Regions from separate parts of the Bacillus sp. H1a genome, predicted to be linked through region 1. Evidence: riboswitches for the same ligand, from Rfam matches in the RefSeq annotation. Region 1 holds a riboswitch; the other holds the start of a gene.

Region 1 (3,428 bases):
CAATATAACGTGGATCCATTAATTTAATTAAATCATTCATAATAACGTTCATGCAATCCTCATGAAAGTCACCATGATTTCGGAAGCTAAATAAATATAGCTTTAATGATTTACTCTCTACCATTCTTTGTTCTGGAATGTAGCTAATATAAATTGTCGCAAAATCTGGTTGTCCTGTTTTCGGACATAAACTTGTAAATTCAGGACAATTGAATTTTACAAAGTAATCACGGTTTGGATGGTTATTATCAAATACCTCTAAAATTTCCGGGCTATATTCAAATAAATATTTTGTATTTTGATTTCCTAATAATGTTACATCTTTTAAATCTTCATCTAATCTTCCTGCCATTTTAAACATCCCTTCTCGTTATACCCCTCGTTTATTTCCCCATACTAACGCATGAAGCTGAGGCAGTACTTTCGCATCATTCATTTCTTTACAGTGCACAGCTTTTTCAATAAGCCACTCATATTTTTCTAATAAGTTTTTAATAAGCATTGCATCATCCACTGTTTTCGTATCATCATTCCCTACTTGTAAGAAAAATGGTACATTTGGATAACGCTCGTGCATCTTGACTGCATATTCAAAATCTTGATCATCGAATACTACTACTTTTAAACTAAAATCTTTCCCTGCTAGTTTATGAATAATAGAATCTAACATCTGAAAATCTGTTTTCATCGTTGAACTTGGTGGTTTTGGAGAAATCGTTACCTCATCAATTTGAAGTAACCAATCTTGCCATTTACTCCCTTGCGTTTCTATCGCTGTTCGCATACCATTCTCTTTTAATATAGAAAGAAGAAATTGCATATTTTTCAGTAAAACAGGATTTCCACCTGAAATCGTAACATGAGAAAAATTATCTCCACCAATTGCTACAAGCTCACTCCAAATATCTTCCGGTGTCATTTGTCTAATTTGCTCTTTTGCTGACCCATCCCATGTAAAAGCGGAATCACACCAAGCGCAGCTATAATCACAGCCCGCTGTACGGATAAACATTGTCTTTTGTCCTACAACCATCCCTTCTCCTTGAATGGTCGGGCCAAATATTTCTAAGACAGGGATTTTACTCATCGAGCATCCACTCCCGTCTTACTTCCGCATAACTAGTCGGTGTTTCAAAAAGACGAACAAATTCAACACGAGCTCCCTTGTATTCGTTCACACGATTATCTTTTATTAATGCTTCTGCCATCTTTTCATAAATCCATACGACCATATTTTCAGCAGTCGTATTCATTGCTGGCAATGTTTCGTTTAAATAACGATGATCTAAATAAATTTCTATTTCATTTTTCCAAATTTCTTTTATATCTCCAAAGTCAATTGCAAGGCCTATTTCATTTACATATCCACTAATTCCAAACACGACTTTATATGTGTGGCCATGTAAATTTTTACATTTTCCTTCATAACAGTGTAAATGGTGCGCTGCATCAAATGTAAATTCCTTGCTGACCATTACTCTTTTATTATGATATTTGAGTTGTTCACGCTGAATATCCTTGTCCATTTTTTGCAAATTTTCTACGATGCGAAATCCAAAAAAGTTATCCATTAGTTGTTCGCTCCTTCGCGTTCTTGTAGATACGTATCTAATCCTGCTTTACGAAGTTGACATGCTGGACATTCACCGCAACCATCACCAATGATTCCGTTATAACACGTTAATGTTTTTTCTCTAACAAACTCGAATGCTCCAAGTTCATCTGATAATTTCCATGTCTCTGCTTTATCAATCCACATAAGTGGTGTATGAATAACAAACGGATAATCCATAGATAAATTTAATGTAACGTTTAATGATTTCACAAACACGTCACGGCAATCTGGATAACCACTAAAATCAGTTTCACATACACCCGTTACAATATGACGTGCTCCCACTTGTTTTGCTAATACCGCAGCAAATGATAAGAATAGTAAATTTCGTCCATCTACAAATGTCGATGGCAATTCACCTTCTTCATGTGTAATCTCCATATCCGTTCTCGTTAACGCATTTGGAGCAAGTTGATTTAATAGGCTCATATCTAGTACCGTATGTTTAATACCTAGCTCTTTCGCAATTTCTGCTGCACAATCAATTTCTAACTTATGACGTTGATTGTAGTTAAACGTTACAGCTTCCACTTCTGCGAACTGTTGCATTGCCCAAAATAAACATGTTGTACTATCTTGTCCACCACTAAAAACAACAACTGCTTTTTCCTTTTTCATTTTACTCATTCTCCTTCTCTACTACGAATAAGAAGAAAGAACGTTCTTGAACTGTCACAATAAAAAAACAAAACAATACCTAAGGATATTGTTGTTTCCATAGTTTTTTATAGAGGGAGTTCGCGAACCTCTCCCATGCAGTGCACGGAATTTCTTCTTTCATTGACAAAGATTATTGTAACATATTGTATACTACCAGAAAAAATTTCTGATTTTTCCGCTATTTCATATTTCATTTCTTTCATTTTATAGTATGATTAATTTAATGTTAGAAGAGAGGAGGCACCCCACTGAAGCTCTTTATTATTTACCTCTTTTTAAATATATTATCCATTCTCGTTACAATGCTTGTATATCATTTATTTTGGAATCAGAAAGGGAGACGATCTCCTAAATTAAATTCAGCTATATTTATTGTATTGTGTTGCCTCGCTACCATACTATGTATCACTTTTGCAGCAAAAACAAATAATGGTTTTCAATTTGATATGCGTCATATCGTATTAATTGTCGGCACATTAACAGGAGGACCTATTGCTGGGGGTTCTATTTTAGTTGTATTAAACATATATCGCTTTTTATTAGGAGGAATAGGTGTTTTTCCATCCTTTATCGCTTCTATTCTCCTATTTATTGTTCTACTATTGACATACAAACTTTTTAATCGAAGTTCTAATCATGTAAAAATAACACTTGCTATTTTTTACAGTCTCACATACGGGTTTGGTTGGATACCTTTCTTCCTTTCAGAGGTTACAAATAGGGCAGATTATATACCACATATCATTGTATACGAACTATGTACGATGGTTGGCACGATCCTTATTTTATATTTACTACACATATTACAGACGCAAGTTCGTCTCCAAAATGAACTTATGAACGCCGAAAAATTTCATTTAATCGGTGAAATGGCAGCTTCCATCTCTCATGAAATTCGCAATCCTTTAACTTCAACGAAAGGATTTTTGCAACTTTTACAGTCGGATACATGTTCTGAGGAAGAGCGAAAATTATATATCGACATAGCCATTAATGGTATCGAACAAGCAAATCATGTTCTTACCGACTACTTAACTTTTGCGAAACCGAGTATTGAAAAAGAACAACGATTACAAGTAGAAGAAGAATTACTTCATGCGTTGTCTTTGATCACACCTCTCGCCAATTTAACAAATGTTCGTATACATTATAT
Region 2 (3,428 bases), on a different contig from region 1:
AGCGAATTCCATTAAAAGTAAATGGCCCAACAAAAGACATAGCACTTTGAACGACAACAAACGTAGCTCCCCAAATGAAAGAGACAAATAATAAAGCGAGAGGAGCAATCCACTCTTTTTTCACAATCATACCCCCGTTAATTTTGTAAAATAGCTTTTCTAGCTAACGCATCAGCGACTTTATTTTGACTACTTGGAATCCACTTTATAAAAAAGAGATCGAAATTTTTTATGTATTGCAGTGCTTCTTCTAGAAGTGGTGCAAACATTTTATTTTTTGCGTATTCTTTTTCAACAGCTCGCTCAACAAGTTGGGAATCTGTGCGAAAAGATACAATGCTATAATTATGCTCTGCACAATATTTTAATGCTGCAAGTAAAGCGTGGTATTCAGCTTCATGGTTGGACATTGTCCCAAGTGGTAATGATAATTGTACAGGTGGCTGTATGCCTTTAATAAAAACTCCCGCTCCAGAAGGTCCAGGATTTCCTTTTGATGCACCATCGATATATACTTCAATCAAAATGAGAAACCTCCATTTATAAGGTTATCCCCTACGTGAAAACTTTTTAGAAGTAGGGAATAGAGTACTTATCCAATTGTAATGCTATAACGACATGTAAATGTTTCATTCGCTTGTAACGATTGAATTCCTTTTTTTTCTTTAAAATCTTTTGCTTGCTTTATTTCATCAGCAATTCCGTACCAAGGTTCAATACATAAGAAAGGTGCGTTATCTCCTGGTGTCCAAACGCCGACAAATGGGAAACCATCGAATGCTACTTTTACAAATTTATTATGTTTATGAGAACGAATTGAAATTTCATTCGTATTCATATTTTCAAAAATAAGTGCGTCATTTTTGAATAAATCATATGTAAGTGGCAATTCTCTTGTATTTTCAGCGATTAGTTGCTTTTCATTTGAAAGAAAAGGGCCTTCTAATATACTAGTTTCTAAACGTTCAGATCCATTAAATGATAGATGATAATCTGCAAATGATTCGCCGTCTAATAAAGGACAGTTGAATCCAGGGTGTGCTCCGATTGAAAAGAACATCTCTTTTGAAGCGGGGTTGTTTACTTCATATTTAACATGTATATTTTGTTCGTCTACTTCATAAGAAACGAGTAATTCAAATTCATATGGATAGTTTTTTAATGTCTCTTCATTACTAGTAACGATATAAGTAATTTTTGTTTCACTTTGTTCTTGTACAGAGAACATTATATCACGAGCAAAACCGTGTTGTGTTAATGAATAAGGTTTATCGTCTACGTAGTATGTATTTTCTACTAATCGACCGACGATTGGGAATAAAATTGGTGCACGACGTCCCCAATAAGTAGAATCACCTTGCCATAAATATTCTGTGTTGTCTTCTTTTAAGCGAACGCTTTGTAATTCTGCACCTTTGTCAGAAATGGAAACGATCACTTTTTCATTTTGAATTGTTACTGTCATGAAATGGAACCTCCTAAATCTTTCATACGTTATATTATACGTCTTCTATAAGAAAAAGGGTAGTTAATGATAGGAATCTATTGACGAAAGAGTGCATATTGCGTAAAATGTAATCTTGTTGCCTAAAAACGAATAACGTGGTTCGAAACCATCCCACGTAAAAAAACTAAGGAGATTTTGTCATGAATATAAGAACATTAGTCGGTAATGGTATTTTAGCGGCATTATATATTGCTGTTTCTATGCTTATTCAGCCATTTGGCTTTACGAATGTACAGTTTCGTATTTCAGAGATGTTTAACCATCTCGTTGTATTCAATAAGAAAGCAATTTACGGGATTGTATTAGGTGTATTTTTAACGAATCTCTTTTTCTCACCAATGATCGCTTACGATTTAGTATTTGGAGTAGGGCAATCAATTCTTGCATTACTTGCAACTATTATTTCTATGCGCTTCATTAAAGGTGTTTGGGCTCGTATGATTTTTAATACAGTGATCTTTACAGTCACAATGTTTATGATAGCAATCGAACTTCATCTTGCATTTGATCTGCCATTTTTATTAACATGGCTAACGTGTGCAGTTGGTGAATTTGTTGTAATGGCGATTGGTATGCCTGTAATGTACTGGATTAATAAGCGAGTACAATTTGAAAGATTTATGTAATAGGTGAAAGAGCCGTTCCTTATATAGGATGGCTCTTTTTGTATGTGATTATATTGAATATAATACAGTCACTCTTGATAAAATATAATAAAATAAATATAAGAAGTCTTATATAAGGGGAATCTAGTATGAAATATAAAATGCATTGGTTGTATAAAACGAAGCGCGGTTTACAAACTGAATTAACAACAGACTATATGAACATAGAAGAAGTGCTTCAATTTGCGGAGGATTTTGAGAAAACAGGAAGGGTAAAAGAGCTTTTATTTTACGATGAAATGGACGCGGAATGGTCATTAAAAGAAATGAAAAAATTGAGTAAGCAAGTGGAGGAAGAGATTCAAGAAATTCAAGTTTATTTTGATGGTGGCTATGATGTGCAGACGAAAGAAGCTGGGGTTGGCATATGTGTATACTATAAAAAAGGAAATACAAATTATCGAATTCGTCGCAATGCATACATAGAAGGCATATATGATAATAACGAAGCGGAGTATGCAGCATTATTATACGGGATAAATATACTTGAGGAATTAGGAATTAAATATGAAGCAGTTACACTTCGTGGAGATTCCCAAGTTGTACTGCAGCAATTAGCTGGTGAATGGCCTTGCTATGATGAACATTTAAATCATTACTTAGATCAAATTGAACAAAAAGCGAAGCAAATGAAATTAAAGTTTGTTTGTGAACCGATATCTAGAAAACAAAATAAAGAGGCACATCAATTAGCAGCGCAAGCATTAGAAGGGACGACAATTGATAGTCATAAAGAAATAACCGAATAGAGAGGTGCACACGTGAATAAAAAGCAACTCATTACAGAGGTAAATGACTTATTAGAAACGTATTGCGAAGGGTGTTTCTTGCAGGAACATAATCGGAGAAATCATAGTAAATACTATGCCCATTCTTTTTGTATACGGCAATGTACGGTTGGAGAGAAATTGAAAAAGTATGGGGAGCAATTGTCATGAAAAAACATCCAGAGAATTTTCTCTGGATGTTTTTTAGTGCTTCGCTTCGTGTAATTGACGCTCGCATTTACTTAATTTTTTTTCTTCATTCATTAGAAATGGATCATCTAAATCCGTCGCAACGGATTTCATAATTTCCAGCTGAGAACGAGCCGCTTCTACTGCAGTAGTGGCATGTTCTAATGTGTCTGGATCCATTGAAATTGTTGCAGAACCGACCATTTTTTGTGCTGTTTCTACACGGAATTTTACTTCTTCAAAATCATTTACATGTGAACCCATTGTTATTGCCTCCTTTGTATTTTGCGCATTTCACAT

The links. A riboswitch is a leader RNA that binds a small molecule or an ion and turns the genes downstream of it on or off. The one in region 1 is predicted to bind preQ1.
Region 2: another riboswitch for preQ1. It lies ahead of U860_RS0101725 (QueT transporter family protein); the one in region 1 lies ahead of queC (7-cyano-7-deazaguanine synthase QueC).

The regions. Positions count from the first base shown of each region.
Region 1 covers NZ_AYMH01000070.1:26,048-29,475, forward strand. Annotated here, with positions in the region: gene queF (preQ(1) synthase) at 1-352, opposite strand, end outside; gene queE (7-carboxy-7-deazaguanine synthase QueE) at 371-1,087, opposite strand; gene queD (6-carboxytetrahydropterin synthase QueD) at 1,080-1,571, opposite strand; gene queC (7-cyano-7-deazaguanine synthase QueC) at 1,571-2,233, opposite strand; PreQ1 riboswitch class I at 2,327-2,370, opposite strand; gene U860_RS0127000 (ATP-binding protein) at 2,578-3,428, shown strand, end outside.
Region 2 covers NZ_AYMH01000003.1:18,696-22,123, reverse strand. Annotated here, with positions in the region: gene U860_RS0101740 (DMT family transporter) at 1-124, opposite strand, end outside; gene U860_RS0101735 (reverse transcriptase-like protein) at 138-524, opposite strand; gene U860_RS0101730 (aldose 1-epimerase family protein) at 593-1,465, opposite strand; PreQ1 riboswitch class I at 1,597-1,641, shown strand; gene U860_RS0101725 (QueT transporter family protein) at 1,648-2,133, shown strand; gene U860_RS0101720 (ribonuclease H family protein) at 2,262-2,921, shown strand; gene U860_RS31040 (zinc-finger domain-containing protein) at 2,934-3,110, shown strand; gene U860_RS0101715 (DUF2564 family protein) at 3,144-3,392, opposite strand.